One region of the Paenibacillus algicola genome, then DNA from elsewhere that is predicted to be linked to it. Evidence: riboswitches for the same ligand, from Rfam matches in the RefSeq annotation. Region 1 holds a riboswitch; each other region holds the start of a gene.
What was found. A riboswitch is a leader RNA that binds a small molecule or an ion and turns the genes downstream of it on or off. The one in region 1 is predicted to bind cyclic di-AMP.

Region 2: another riboswitch for cyclic di-AMP. It lies ahead of E6C60_RS11385 (C40 family peptidase); the one in region 1 lies ahead of E6C60_RS16865 (TrkH family potassium uptake protein).
Region 3: another riboswitch for cyclic di-AMP. It lies ahead of E6C60_RS00140 (ubiquitin-like domain-containing protein); the one in region 1 lies ahead of E6C60_RS16865 (TrkH family potassium uptake protein).
Region 4: another riboswitch for cyclic di-AMP. It lies ahead of E6C60_RS00500 (C40 family peptidase); the one in region 1 lies ahead of E6C60_RS16865 (TrkH family potassium uptake protein).

The regions. Positions count from the first base shown of each region.
Region 1 is NZ_CP040396.1:3,598,368-3,601,740, forward strand. Features, by position in the region: gene E6C60_RS16860 (potassium channel family protein) at 1-620, opposite strand, end outside; gene E6C60_RS16865 (TrkH family potassium uptake protein) at 635-1,975, opposite strand; cyclic di-AMP (ydaO/yuaA leader) riboswitch at 2,056-2,200, opposite strand; gene E6C60_RS16870 (CPBP family intramembrane glutamic endopeptidase) at 2,517-3,373, shown strand, end outside.
Region 2 is NZ_CP040396.1:2,458,591-2,461,963, forward strand. Features, by position in the region: gene E6C60_RS11375 (hypothetical protein) at 1-97, opposite strand, end outside; gene E6C60_RS11380 (2Fe-2S iron-sulfur cluster-binding protein) at 158-550, opposite strand; gene E6C60_RS11385 (C40 family peptidase) at 640-1,116, opposite strand; cyclic di-AMP (ydaO/yuaA leader) riboswitch at 1,121-1,254, opposite strand; gene E6C60_RS11390 (four-helix bundle copper-binding protein) at 1,429-1,767, opposite strand; gene E6C60_RS11395 (PQQ-dependent sugar dehydrogenase) at 1,849-2,997, opposite strand; gene E6C60_RS11400 (UDP-N-acetylmuramoyl-L-alanyl-D-glutamate--2,6-diaminopimelate ligase) at 3,061-3,373, opposite strand, start outside.
Region 3 is NZ_CP040396.1:28,588-31,960, forward strand. Features, by position in the region: gene E6C60_RS00135 (TatD family hydrolase) at 1-556, shown strand, start outside; cyclic di-AMP (ydaO/yuaA leader) riboswitch at 763-981, shown strand; gene E6C60_RS00140 (ubiquitin-like domain-containing protein) at 1,258-2,487, shown strand; gene rnmV (ribonuclease M5) at 2,591-3,139, shown strand; gene rsmA (16S rRNA (adenine(1518)-N(6)/adenine(1519)-N(6))-dimethyltransferase RsmA) at 3,139-3,373, shown strand, end outside.
Region 4 is NZ_CP040396.1:101,074-104,446, forward strand. Features, by position in the region: gene E6C60_RS00490 (c-type cytochrome) at 1-182, opposite strand, end outside; gene E6C60_RS00495 (GNAT family N-acetyltransferase) at 327-815, opposite strand; gene E6C60_RS00500 (C40 family peptidase) at 1,078-1,551, opposite strand; cyclic di-AMP (ydaO/yuaA leader) riboswitch at 1,555-1,694, opposite strand; gene E6C60_RS00505 (hypothetical protein) at 1,928-2,749, opposite strand; gene E6C60_RS00510 (M1 family metallopeptidase) at 2,760-3,373, opposite strand, start outside.

The DNA of each region.
Region 1 (3,373 bases):
GTTCCGATGACGACCATTATATCTCCCGCCTTGAGGACGTCCATCGCCGTCGGCGCCACAATAATACCCTTATGCTGATTGAGAGCCACGACGCTCACTCCGTATCGCGTCCGGGTGTTCAGCTCGCTGAGCGTTTTGCCATCCATGCATTCGGTTACGGTCATCTCCACCAGCAAATAATCCTTCGACAGCTCCATATAGTCCACCAGATTGGGAGTCACGAGCTGATGCGCGACCCGGATGCCCATATCCCGCTCCGGAAAAATCACGCGATCCACGCCCAGCTTATCCAGAGCCCTTCCGTGCAGCACCGAGATCGCTTTGGCTACGACCGTCTTCACACCAAGCTCCTTGAGCTGAATTGCCGTCAGGATGCTCGTCTGGATATCATCGCCGATGGCCACAATCCCGCAGTCAAAGTTTCGGATGCCTAGCGATTTCAGCACCTCTTCATCCGTAGCATCCGCAACAACGGTATGTGTCAGCAGATCGCTCATATCCTCCACAATCTCTTCGTCCCGGTCCACGCCCAGCACCTCATAGCCAAGGTCCATCAGCTCCAGCGCCAGACTGGCGCCGAAGCGACCAAGGCCGATCACCGCAAACTGTTTTGGTTTCATGTCCTTCTATCCCCTTATCCAATAATCATTTTGCCTTCCGGATACCGGTACAGCTCTTTTCCCTTCTTCGGCCCGAGCGCGAATACGAGTGTCAGCAGGCCGACCCGGCCCGCAAACATGGTCACCGTAATCAGTACCTTGCCGAGCAGGGACAGCTCGGGCGTCAGTCCCATGGACAATCCTACCGTAGAAAATGCCGAGGCCGTTTCAAACAGAATCGCCAAAAAGCTCGCATCCTCCGTTGTAGACAGCACCATAGCCACTGCTACAATAAACAGCAGAGCCAGCAGAGAGACCGTCAGTGCCTTAAAGATCCGCTCCTGCGCCAGCCGGTGACGGAACAGCACGATATCATCACGTCCGCGAATCATCGAAATGACGGCACCGATCATAATCGTAAAGGTCGTCGTCTTGATTCCCCCGCCCGCCGATCCCGGCGATGCTCCAATAAACATAAGAATAATGATAAAAAACTGAGTGGCCTGGCGCAAATCCGGAATATTCAAGGTGTTGGCCCCTGCCGTCCGCGGCGTGACGGACTGGAACAAGGAGCCCCACAGCTTGCCGTCCCAGCCCAGTGCGCCCAGCGTTTTGACATTCGTAAATTCAAATATAAATATAATGACCGTACCGATCACAATCAGCGCTCCCGTCATGGACAGCACCACCTTGGAGTGCAGGGACAGCTTCCGCCGGGTTTTATAATCTACGATTTCTGACATTACAATAAAACCGATTCCGCCGGATATAATAAGAAATAGGCTCGTAAGATTAACAAAAGGATCACTCACATAACCCGTCAGGCTTCTGAAATCTCCGAACAGATCAAAGCCCGCATTGTTAAACAGGCTGATCGCGTGGAAAACGGCAAAATAGGCCGCTTTGCCCAAGGGCATATCGAATGCCCATCTGGCCGTATAAATGATTACAGCCACCCCTTCAATATACAAGGAGTACAGCAGCACTCTTCGGATCAGCCGCACGATCCCTTCCATAGCGGTCTGATTCATGGCCTCCTGCAGGATCAGCCGATCCTTGAGCGAGATTCGGCGCTTGAGAACCAGCGCAATCAAGGTAGCCATCGTCATAAAGCCCAGGCCGCCTACTTGTATCATACACATAATGACGATTTCCCCAAACGTGCTGAAGAACGTTTCTGTATCCACAACGACAAGACCCGTAACGCAGGTTGCAGAGGTGGCCGTAAACAAGGCATCCATAAATCCGAGCCCTTCCCCGCTTTCGCTGGCTATGGGAAGCATCAGCAGAAAAGCCCCCGTCAAAATAATGGCACTAAAGCCCGCAACCAGAAACTGCGGCGGGGACAAGCGGAGCCATTTCAGCTTCCATTTCAACTTCCGTTTCACTTTGCTCACCTCTTAAAAATGGCACATAAAAAAGACACTGGAAATCCAATGCCTTTTTATCGCGTTTGGGTCCCTGTGCACACAGCCTACGAGGTTAGCTGACGGATTCGGGCATATCACAGGCTGCCCTATTCGCTTCTCCTGCAAAAAGCGAAATTCACCCCAATTACATGGTTCCCCCGTTTTCTTATCGAAACTCGGCTGATCTATTCAATTATCGTCATGACGTTCTGACATGATGTGATTATAACGCATGCAGCCAGGGAATATCCAAAACCGTTTTTGACGGAAATCCATGTAAAAAGGTTCAAATTAGCCATATTCCAGAATCACAGCATCCCCTTTTCTGAGGTTTTCGAAATCTTTCCCGTGTTTTCAGTTTTTTTCAAGCTATTTGAAGGTTTCCTTCCTTGGACCATGCGCCCTTATTTGTGCTCCCGGCATCCCAGCCTATATACTTCTAAATAACAAAGCCTTCAACAGAGTCACCAATCTGAAAAATCCATTTCGCAATATAAGGAGGGACATCATGAATCGGTCAGGCTCCCCGCTGGTCCTTAGGCCAGATTTCAAGCCCTTGCTCCTGATGGCTTTGGCCGGCTGTATACTGTTTCTCGCCCTGCAGGTGTACCCTGCACTATATTCCGGGGCGTCAACCCCCCAGCCCATCGACAAATCCGAAGCAGCAGCGGCGGCACAGCGCTTTTATACCGAACAGATGACGCTCAGTCCCGGCAGCAGCCAAGAGCCCTTAGTGACATATACTGCGCGCTCTGAGCTTTACGGCTACCTGATGAAGGAGAAGCTGGTGCAGCTCTATGACGAACAATTCAAGGAGAAATATCCTTATGAGCTGTACCGGGTCACTCTCGATCAAGGAAATAGCAACGCCATCCATGTCGATGTCAATATGCATACCGGAGCGATCGCCGGCTTCACCTACGATTCGCAGGACTCCGGCTATGAGGGCGCCATGCTGCAGGAGGGCCGGGCGCAGCGGCAGCTGCTGCTCCTGCTCGAAGGAGAGCTGACGCTTGCGGAGAAGCAGGCTTTAGCTGCCCCTTGGGTACAGCGCGCAGGCTATGATCCCGAGCAGCTGACGATGGTCACAGGCAAACGTGAGCCCGGGCTGATCTACCGGGACCCTGATGCTAAGGCCGGGGATGCGATGCTGCAGCTTGCCTTTACTTTTGAGAATGGACAGCTTCGTTCTTTCGAGCCGGCTTTTGCCGCTCCTGAATCTCATCTGGCTTATGTCGATCAGCAGACCATGGCTGCGGTGCTGCTTACCTTGCTGGGCTACGGGCTGTTCACCCTTCTCCTAGGCATCCTGGCCGTCATTTACAGCGTCAGAACCCGGATGTACATCTCCTGGAAGCGAGGCGT
Region 2 (3,373 bases), 1.1 Mb from region 1:
CGATTTCTTCAAAAGGATCATAATAGATCAGTGTGCCTTTGGTTGTCTCCACAGGGGGGACATATCCATAGGGCACCTTTTGCAGGTTTCGAGTCATACACATTCCCTCCTAACCGTTATACAAGATAGCATGCGGCATCTGGCGCTCTCCTTATTCCTAGAAATAAGGCGCGTGCCGAATCGTCATATCTCCGGGCTGCTTCACCTTGACTTGGCAGCCTAACCGGTAGCCTTCCTCCAGCTCCTCCGGATCGAGCCGAGCCTCCTCAGCCTCGTTCGGAGAGGAGAGCAGCTCCTCTCCTTCCAGTATGATGCAGCGGCATCGCGCACAGGTTCCACGTTTGCAAAAGGAGTTCCATTCAACCTGATGCATCTCCGCGATCTGAAGAACGGTCTCCCCGATGATCGGCTCTACCGACCTCTGCACACCGGATTTAATGAGAAGCAGGGTGCGCTCTTCGTCCCGCTCCGTTGTGATCACGAGCTCCGGCTCAAGGTTAGAAGCGGACTTCCGGCGTTGATTCAGATATGACTTCAGTCGCTTGAGCATGGAATCACCCCCTCTTCATATCTCCATGATACACAAAAAGCCTGCGAAGTTCATCGCAGGCCCCTGATTCCAATCATAATACCTCTTGCTTAGCTGATTTCGCCCACCATCTGGATGTAATCCTTCTGGTCGATCACCCGGCGTGCAGTCACGTACTTGCTGTCATAGTAAGATTCGCTCAGCTTGCTGATTCTTACACCTTTACTGGTGGAAGCATGCGCAAATTGACCGTTACCAATGTAGACTCCGGCATGAGATACGCCTCTGCCCGACGTATTGAAGAATACCAGATCACCAAGCCTTAAATCATCACGCTCTACCTTCACACCTACGGTAGCCTGGGCTGCGGAGGTACGTGGCAGGTCTACATTATACTTGCTGAATATGTACAAAATGAATCCGGAGCAGTCAAATCCACTTACGGTCGTGCCGCCCCACTTATAAGGGGTTCCGACAAGCTTAGTCACTTCAGCTTGAAGCTTCGGCCCCTGATCTGCGAATGCCGTAACCGCACCCGATGAAAAGATTAAAGCAGAACCTAGTACAGACAATAGCAGCTTCTTCAAAAGATAGTGCTCCCTTCGGTGCCTACGGAGTTAGCTAAGGGTTCGGTTAAGGGTCCCCTATATTCCCTCTCAAACAAGAATAATTCACCCGGCAGTGGTTCCCCCGTTTTCTATATCGAAATTCGGCATATTAATGAATTTTTTGTAACTCTCTCCCTTAATGTAGTACATCAAAGGACAAGCTGTCAATCATTTTTGTAACTAATTTGTCATGGGTTGAAGTCAGGGCTTGGAGCATGACAAAAACAGCCCCAAACACATTCAATAGGAAGTGTTCAGGGCTGTTTATAGGACTTCATAATAGCGTATTAGTTAGGCCGCCATCTCCCGGCAAGCCTTGGCACATGAGAAGCAGGCCTCCGCACATTGACGGCAGTGCTCATGCTCGTGCTTGCTGCACTCGTTTCCGCAAGCCTCGCACATTTCAGCACAGGCCTCACAAATTTGCTTCATATAGCTGCTATTCATCGACATTGCTTGAGCTGCAAAAGCGCAGAGCTCTGCACATTCCCGATCCATTCGGATACATTCCTTCATCATTTGCAGGTCTTCTTCCTCCAGGCAGGCACTGTAGCAGCGATTGCATGCCTGCATGCAGCGCAGGCACTCGTCAATACATTGCTGAAGCTTTTCAGGTGATATGGTTGACATAAGATGTGCTCCTTTCCTGTAAAAGATTTATTCTGCCCTGGACAGGTCTCCTTTATCATTAAACAGATCCTGCAAATTTAATCATTTCTGCTCTTGCTTTGGCTGAAGCAGCAGCAGGCGGTCATCTCCTGGAGATGGTGTCCCGCGTCCGTCAGTATTGTTCGTAATGAGGTAGACTCCATCCTCACTCATCTGTACATCGCGAATTCTGCCGACACCGTCCAGTACAGTGTTCAGCTTCTTCTTTTCAAGATCAAAGCGGTATAATGCTTCTCCCCTCAGACCCGCAATCAGAAGCATATCCTCTTGTTCATAAAGAGTTCCCGAAGGGGCAATGGCTTCCTCGCCGGTATGAAGCAAAGGAGGCACCATCCCTTCCTGCTGCTCATCCCCGATGTTATCCGGCCAGCCATAATTACTGCCCGGCTCAATGCTGTTTATCTCATCATGCCCGCCAACACGGCCGCTGGGACCATGCTCGGAATTGAACATGCGCCCTGCCGCATCCCAGGCAAGACCTTGAGAATTGCGGTGTCCGTAAGAATACACATAGGAGTTCGGAAAAGGATTGTCTTCCGGGATCGAGCCATCCGGGTTCATACGTAATATTTTGCCGCCCAGGCTCTCGACATTCTGTGCCATCTCTCCTTCACCTGCATCCCCGGTAGTCAAATACAGCTTCTTATCGGGCCCCCATTTCATGCGTCCGCCATTATGCACATTAGAGCCCGGGATGTCCTCAATGAACGCCTCGACCTCCTGCCAAGCCTCTTCCTCTTGTCGAATGAGTATGACGCGATTCTTCATTTCGCCGCCTTCCTCGTACGTGTGATAAGCGTAAGCTAATCGGCTGCTAGCAAAGTCCGGGGCCAGCACAAGGCCCAATAGCCCTCCTTCACCCTGCGCCTTAACAGGCTGCTTCGTATCCACCGGAAGACGCTCCCGATGACCATCCTTCAGCGATACAATCTGTCCTTCCCGTTCACTGATGTAAATATCCTTCCCGGAGATCGCAATGGACCATGGAATCTGCAATTCTTCTGCGACTACGCTGTACGTGTACGACCCGTCGGAGCTTTCCTGCTCACTATTCTGCTTCGGCGCTTGGCTGCCGGAAGAATGCTGATCCACAGGGGCTTCCTGGTCCCCGGATGACTCATCCTGTACCGGACTGGATGAGCACGAGGACAATAACGCCGCGGACAGTAACCATATCCAGGATTTTTTCATGTGCTGAACCTCCTCTGTTTCGATAAATAAAAATACTGCCGGATTTCCGGCAGTATTTAACATTTACACCCGCACCATATGAGACTGAACAATGTCGGCATCACTCATCTGCTGCAACCCGTCAGAAGTGTAGAGGAATTTCTCGTGTCCGCGCCCGGTAATCAGAATCCGATCGCCTGCATTCGCCGAATGAATGGCTTGGAGAATCGCATCCTGACGGTTCGCGACAAATTCACTCTTAGACAAATGCTGCTCCGACAGCCCCTGCCTCATATCGAGAAAAATATCTTCAATCTGCTCTGAGTATACATTGTCTGAAGTGAACACAACACCATCTGCCAAATCAGCCGCAATACCGGCCATGACGGGACGCTTC
Region 3 (3,373 bases), 910 kb from region 1:
GAAGGAGGAGGACCTGGAGTGGATTGCTTCTCTGACCGCTCACCGGAAGGTTGTAGCCATTGGCGAAATTGGACTGGACTACCATTGGGACACGTCTCCCAAAGAGATACAGCATAAGGTGTTCCGGCAGCAGATTCAGCTGGCGAAGGAGCTGAATCTGCCCATCGTGATTCATAATCGGGATGCGCATGAGGATGTCCTGCGAATTCTGAAGGAGGAAAAAGCGTCGGAGGTGGGCGGCGTCATGCACTCCTTCTCCGGCAGCTGGGAAACGGCCAAGCAGTGCCTGCATATGGGCTTTCATATTTCCTTCGGCGGACCTATTACGTTCAAAAATGCCAAACAGCCTAAAGAGGTGCTGACACAGGTGCCGCTGGACCGCCTTTTACTGGAAACCGATGCGCCATATTTGACACCGCACCCGTTCCGGGGAAAAAGAAATGAGTCCTCTTACGTGAAGTATGTGGCAGAGCAAGCCGCTGCATTGAAGGGGTTGTCTCTGGAAGAAATTAGTGAGATTACAACCCGAAATGGTCTGGAACGATTTGGGATTTGATGAAATCGGGAGCAAAAGCGGTGAAAAAGCGAGCATTTGCGATGAATTAAGATTTTATCATCAAAAATGGTCCGATTATTACAATAATTTAACTATTTATCAGAAAAAATGTGGTTGAACGTTGCTTTACAACCTGCATGTAAAGAGAGTATCATCTTTTCAGTACTTATGAAGCGCTGGTTTGACACCAGCAGCATATTCATTTACAAACCGTCTCGCTTAATCTCCAGATCATGGAGAACGGGGGAACCGATACAGGGTCAACGAGCAACTATACATAAGGGCTGTGAGCACTGTATTTGATTTCAATTCGGGTCTTTGGGGTGAATTTGAGGGCAGCCGCCATGAGCGGTTGACTCGAGATAGGGCGTCTCTCTTACGTCCGAACCCGACAGCTAACCCCGTAAGCGTAAATAAGAGAGGCAACGGTCGTGCATCCTTTCCAAGACTACAGCTGGAAAAGCCACGAGAAGAGTCTCTAATACTCTTTTTCGGGCTTTTTTTATATTCAGAATATTGGAGAGAGCGCCATCATACCCTGGGATACACAAGGGGGGTGGCAGAACACATGCACGAATAGACGGGGCGTAACGCAGGGTGCACATCTATAGCGGGGCACTCTGTGAGACAAATTTGCTATAGTCGCGTCATATACACTCATGCATGATCTAGAGGGCGGGGCTATGAAGGAGGATGAAGCAGTGGGCGTTTTACAACCAGAACAGACCCATGATTCACAATCATCCAGCATGTCATACGCATTACGATGGAAGCATGATTTTCTGCGTCAACTGATGCTGGCGGCCTTTGGTACCATCACCATTACGCTGCTCGTACTGCTGATTATACACAACCAGTCGGGCAAAGAAATTCACCTGGTGGTCGATGGACGGGTGACCACGGTGGAAACGAATGAGGCCATGCTGCAAAATGTGCTGGAAGAGCATTCGATCTCGCTGAAGCCGCAGGATGAAATATCCATGCCGCTAAACGGAAGTCTTCAGGATGGAGACCGGATCGTCATTCAACGTGCGGTTCCTATTACAGTTACCGCAGACGGCAATACGCAAACGGTATTTACAACCCAGGACACTGTACAGAACGTGCTGAACAAAGCCGGCATTACCGTCCAGGATGAAGATAAAGTAACTCCTGCACTGGACAGCAAGCTGTCCGAGGCTTCCGACATTCGCGTTGTTCGCGTAAGTAAGCAGCAGGTACAAGAAGAAGAGGTCCGCGAATACCGGGTCATCAAGACGTCAGACCCTTCGCTTCTGAAGGGTGATAACCGGGTGGTTCAAGCGGGAGAGCCTGGATTGATCATTCACCATATTGAGAAGGTGTATGAAGATGGACAGCTGGTTTCCAAACAAGTGGTGTCCAAGGAAGTCGAACGCAAGACGATGGATAAAGTGATCGCGGTCGGCACGAAGAAGCCGCCGGAGCCGGTGAAGGAAGAGCCGGTCGTTCAGGCTGTAAAGCCAACGACTGTAGCCAAGACGACGACTAAGACCTCGGCGAAGACGCCTGCCGTTCAGCCAAAGGCCGCCGTTCAGTCGAGCTCAAGCTCAGAGAGTAAGCAGAACAACGTCGTTTCTAAAGCCGGTATTGATTTTGAATATAAGAAGGTCCTGAAGAATGTATCCATGACGGCGTACTCCTCGGAGCAGCCGGGCATCGGTACGAAGACCGCTTCCGGTACGCGTGTTACGGAAGGCCGCACCATCGCTGTAGATCCTAACGTCATTCCGATTGGCTGGTGGGTTTATATTGAGGGCATTGGCTTCCGCCGTGCCGAAGATACAGGCGGTGCGATCAAGGGCAACAAGATTGACGTGTATTACGACTCGCTGCGTGCAGCACTGAACTTCGGACGCAAGAACGGGCATACCGTGTATGTCATTGGACCCGTCAAGCCTGAATCGAACTAATGTTTTACTTTTCCATGAGAAATAGGCTACTATTTATGTAATATAATGAGATGCTAAGAAGAGGATATGATCCTCTTCTTTTTTTTGGAAGGACGAATGAAGCATGATCAAGGAAGTTATTGTGGTGGAGGGCCGGGATGATACGGTCGCGGTGAAGCGTGCTGTAGAGGCCGATACGATCGAGACGGGAGGCTCTGCGGTAAACCGCGCGGTCATTGCCAAGGTGAAGCTTGCGCAGGAGCGGCGAGGTGTCATTATTCTGACAGATCCCGACCATGCGGGAGAGCGGATTCGCAAAATCATCGATGCCAAGGTGCCGGGCTGCAAGCACGCGTTTATTCCGGAGGCTGATGCGACCCGCAAGGGCGATATCGGTGTCGAGAATGCATCTGTTGAGGCGATCCGGCACGCCCTCTCTCGCGTGCATACAGCGTTCGATAAAGCGGACAGCCTGATCTCCATGGAGGAGGTTATTGAGGCGGGGCTGCTGCTGCATCCAGATGCGGCGGCAAGACGCATGCAGATCGGCAATCAGCTTGGTATCGGCTATTGCAATGGCAAGCAGCTGCTGAAGCGGCTGGCCATGTTTCAAATTACACCGGAGGAATTTCAGGCAGCGGCTGCTACGCTTGAAGACGGAGGGAAGCATTAATGGGAACTGAAGATATATCAACACCGAAACGAACGAAGGAGATCATTGCCCGGCACGGTTTTTCATTTAAGAAAAGCCTCGGCCAGAATTTCCTGATTGACCAGAATATTTTGCACAATATCGTGAAGGCTGCTGATCTGACCAAGGAGAAGGGAGCTTTGGAAATCGGCCCGGGCATCGGTGCACTGACCGAGAAGCTCGCTCAGCAGGCCGGTACGGTCACCGCAGTGGAGA
Region 4 (3,373 bases), 980 kb from region 1:
CCATGACAGGTAATACAGCTGCTCTTCAGTACGGCTTCAGCGTCTGCTGCAACCATAGTAACCTCCGGCATGGTCGGCTTCGCTTCTTCTGCAGCCTCTTCTTTACCTGGAAGCGTGAACAACAATACAAGAGCCAACGCGCATGAGAAGAAGAAAATGCCGCTCATGATCCATTTCTGCATCGTCAAATCGTCCTTTCCTATGTATGTGCATGTATTCCTATTATAGACGATCCTGTCGGGACAGCAAAGCAGTTGTGACAAAAAAAGCACAGACATGCTCATCTGAAAGCTATAATATCACAGAATCGTGACAAAATGCAGTCTTTAGCCCGGCACATATTCCATACAATAAAACTCGGCCATCCCGGAAGGCGTAAGCTTCTCATAAGAATCCGTAATGCCAAAGCCGGCCTTGCGGTAGGTGCGGATCGCGCGCTCGTTCCAGGCCAGAACCTCCAGATCTAAGGGGCCGCTTGGATAACGGCGCTTGGCCTCGTCTACAATGGCCTCCACAAATCGCTTACCCATTCCATGTCCGCACCAATCAGGGCGCATCCCGAGACCGATGCGAATGACCCGGTCCAAGGGAAATAGCTGTGCGAACCCCCATAGTCTGTCCTGCTCATCCACTACAGAAAGATACTGCTCCTCCCGAATGAGGGGATCGCCGAATTCCACGCCAAGCTGAACCATTTGCTCCCACGGGAGCCAGCCATAAATATTGTAGGGCTCTGGATAACGCCAGCTGCATACGTCGATTGCATGCTCAAAGGTCATGGGAACTGCTCGAAATAAAGGGTATGAGTCAATCATGGGAGGCACCTCACGGCAAAGGGTTGTTTACGCTTTGAAAATATACAACATATTATTTTCCAAAATGTGTTTCATACTCAGGGATACGGGTATTAAAGCAGTAAGACGCACGAGAAGATAAAAAGTTGTGGCTTTTACATATTTTTTTGTAAAATGAAAAACCTTTTGCCTTCTTCCTGCGTTATAGAAGTATAGCACAAACAAAAGCCCCGAAGAGATGTTGGCGCATCTGCTTCGAGGCAAGTCAATGACATGAATTGGATTAGTTGTAATTCACGGCGACGGCCTTGTACTTGCTCTCACTCATGACCCGCTTGGCTCCGACATAACGCTTGGCGAAATAGCTGGAGTTGAGGCTGGTAATAGTGACTCCTTTGGAGCTGGAGGAATGAGCAAACTTGCCGTTGCCTACATAAATCCCAACGTGGGAAACACCGCGGCCTGTCGTATTGAAGAATACGAGATCACCGGCCTTCAGGCTGCTCTTGGACACAGAGGTCCCCACCTTATATTGAGCGGAAGAAACACGCGGTAAGGTGACACCGAGCTTCTTGAACACATAACTTGTAAATCCGGAACAATCAAAGCCTTTCGTCGTTGTTCCACCCATCTTATAGCTTACGCCCATGACCGGCTTAATCGTGCTGGTAAGCTTTGAATCTGCGAAAGCGCTTCCGGCAGTAATGCTGAGCGCGAGCGCTAAACCAAGTGAGACTGCAGCCAACTTCTTCTTCACGTGAAAAGCTCCTTCCAAGCCTGCGAGGTTAGCTTAAGGGTTCGGTTGAGAAGGTTAACCTATGACCCCTCTGTTACAAGGTCAATTCACCCAGGACGGATCCCCCGTTTTCCTTACATTCGGAAATTCGGCTTTCTGAAAAATGTTAAAGTATTGGACTCAACGACAATATGGCTAGGTACATAAATGATGACATCAAGATGACAAATTTGTTACTATCACTTTCGTTATTTTAGCAGAGTATTTACATTTTGGCAAACAAAGGAACGATATTTAATAAAAAAAGAAACGGATGTCCCGGGAAGCAGCAAAAAGGAGCTGTCGCCACAAGATTCAATCTTGTCGGCAGCTCCTTTTTTAGTGGACCGATAACTTTTTATTTTGTAGATGATGATTTAAATACGTGATACTGTGAGGCCATTCCCCACACTTGAAAAAGGCTCTTCAGGAAATAGGAAGCCTGCTGCAGCAATAGGCCGATCAGGCCCGACCACCATAAGGACATCCCGCCGATCAGTAACGAGGACAGCAGGGCCAGGCCGCCAATGAGCAGGGAGAGCGGAAGCGCGCTGCCGAGGCGGCGCAGGAACAAGAGCAGGGCTGAGGGAGTTCCTGTGCCGGACGTATATCCAAACTGCATGTACAGCAAAGCCAGACGGATGATCCATACATACAGAAGCCATCCCAGCACCCAGAGTCCCGGCTGCAGCAGCGCCTGCGGATGACGGGCTGCTTCAATGAAGGAAGGCAGGGCCTCCGGAAGTAACCAATACAAGGGCAGCCCCAGCAGGATCAGCTCCAGGATATAGAACAGCGTCAAGGGCTTCCACAGCTTCCGCATGCCTTGAAAAAGAAACAGCCCCCGCTCCCCCTCGGCTTCCCGGTGAAGATGATACATCATTCCGGCCCGAATGCAGGGAGTCAGCAGAATATGCACAGCCGCAAGGAGAATCAGCATCCATACAGCACCGGAAAGCAGTCCGCCGCGGGTCAATGCCAGCTCTCCTTCAAAAAAATAAAGCAGTCTGCTCAGCTCATGCGGAGCGGGATCGGGGTATCGCAGCAGCAGCGGCACGACGATGGAGGAAATGAGGCGATACAGGCAGTACCCCCAGAGCAGCCGATATACAAACAGCAGAATAATGACATAAAACTGATCCTTCACACTTCCCCATCCTAAACCCGCGTATGTTCTCATATAATCCCCCCTACCATGACAGCGCTCCGTACAGCGTCTCGATCAGCTTGGTGACGCTCAGGTTCCAGCGTGTCACCTGCTTGGCCTCCATGCCGGCCTTTAAATAGTTGTTCACATGCTTGTTCTCAAGCACCATCGTGTAGTCGGGATCAGCCATCGCCCAGATCAGCGGGGAGGAGGAGGTCACCTTGAAGCGTGCAGCCTCGCTGCTGCCGTCCCACACCCGGCGGATCGTTTCTCCATTCTCAAAAGCGAACGTCACGGGCACCTGGTGAACCGGTCCTCCCCGGCTGCTCAGCGTCACTGTGGTCGTATAGGAAGGATGGTCTGCTGTACCGGTGGAGGCCCCCTCAATACTTTCCACGGCAACATCCATCATCTGTGCGCCATACACATAGTGGTCGAAATAGCTTTGCCATGATGATTCGGTGATCTGCTCTACAACCTGCTGGAAGTCCGCTGTAGTGGGATGCTTGAAGCGATATTTTTGGGCATAGGCTTTCATGATCCTCTCCATCGTCTTCGCACCGACGTGCCGCTGTATGTCCTGAAGCACCAGCTTGCCACGGGTATACACGTTTTGGGCATAATGCTGGTGGGAGCCGTATTTCCATGCCTCCTGCG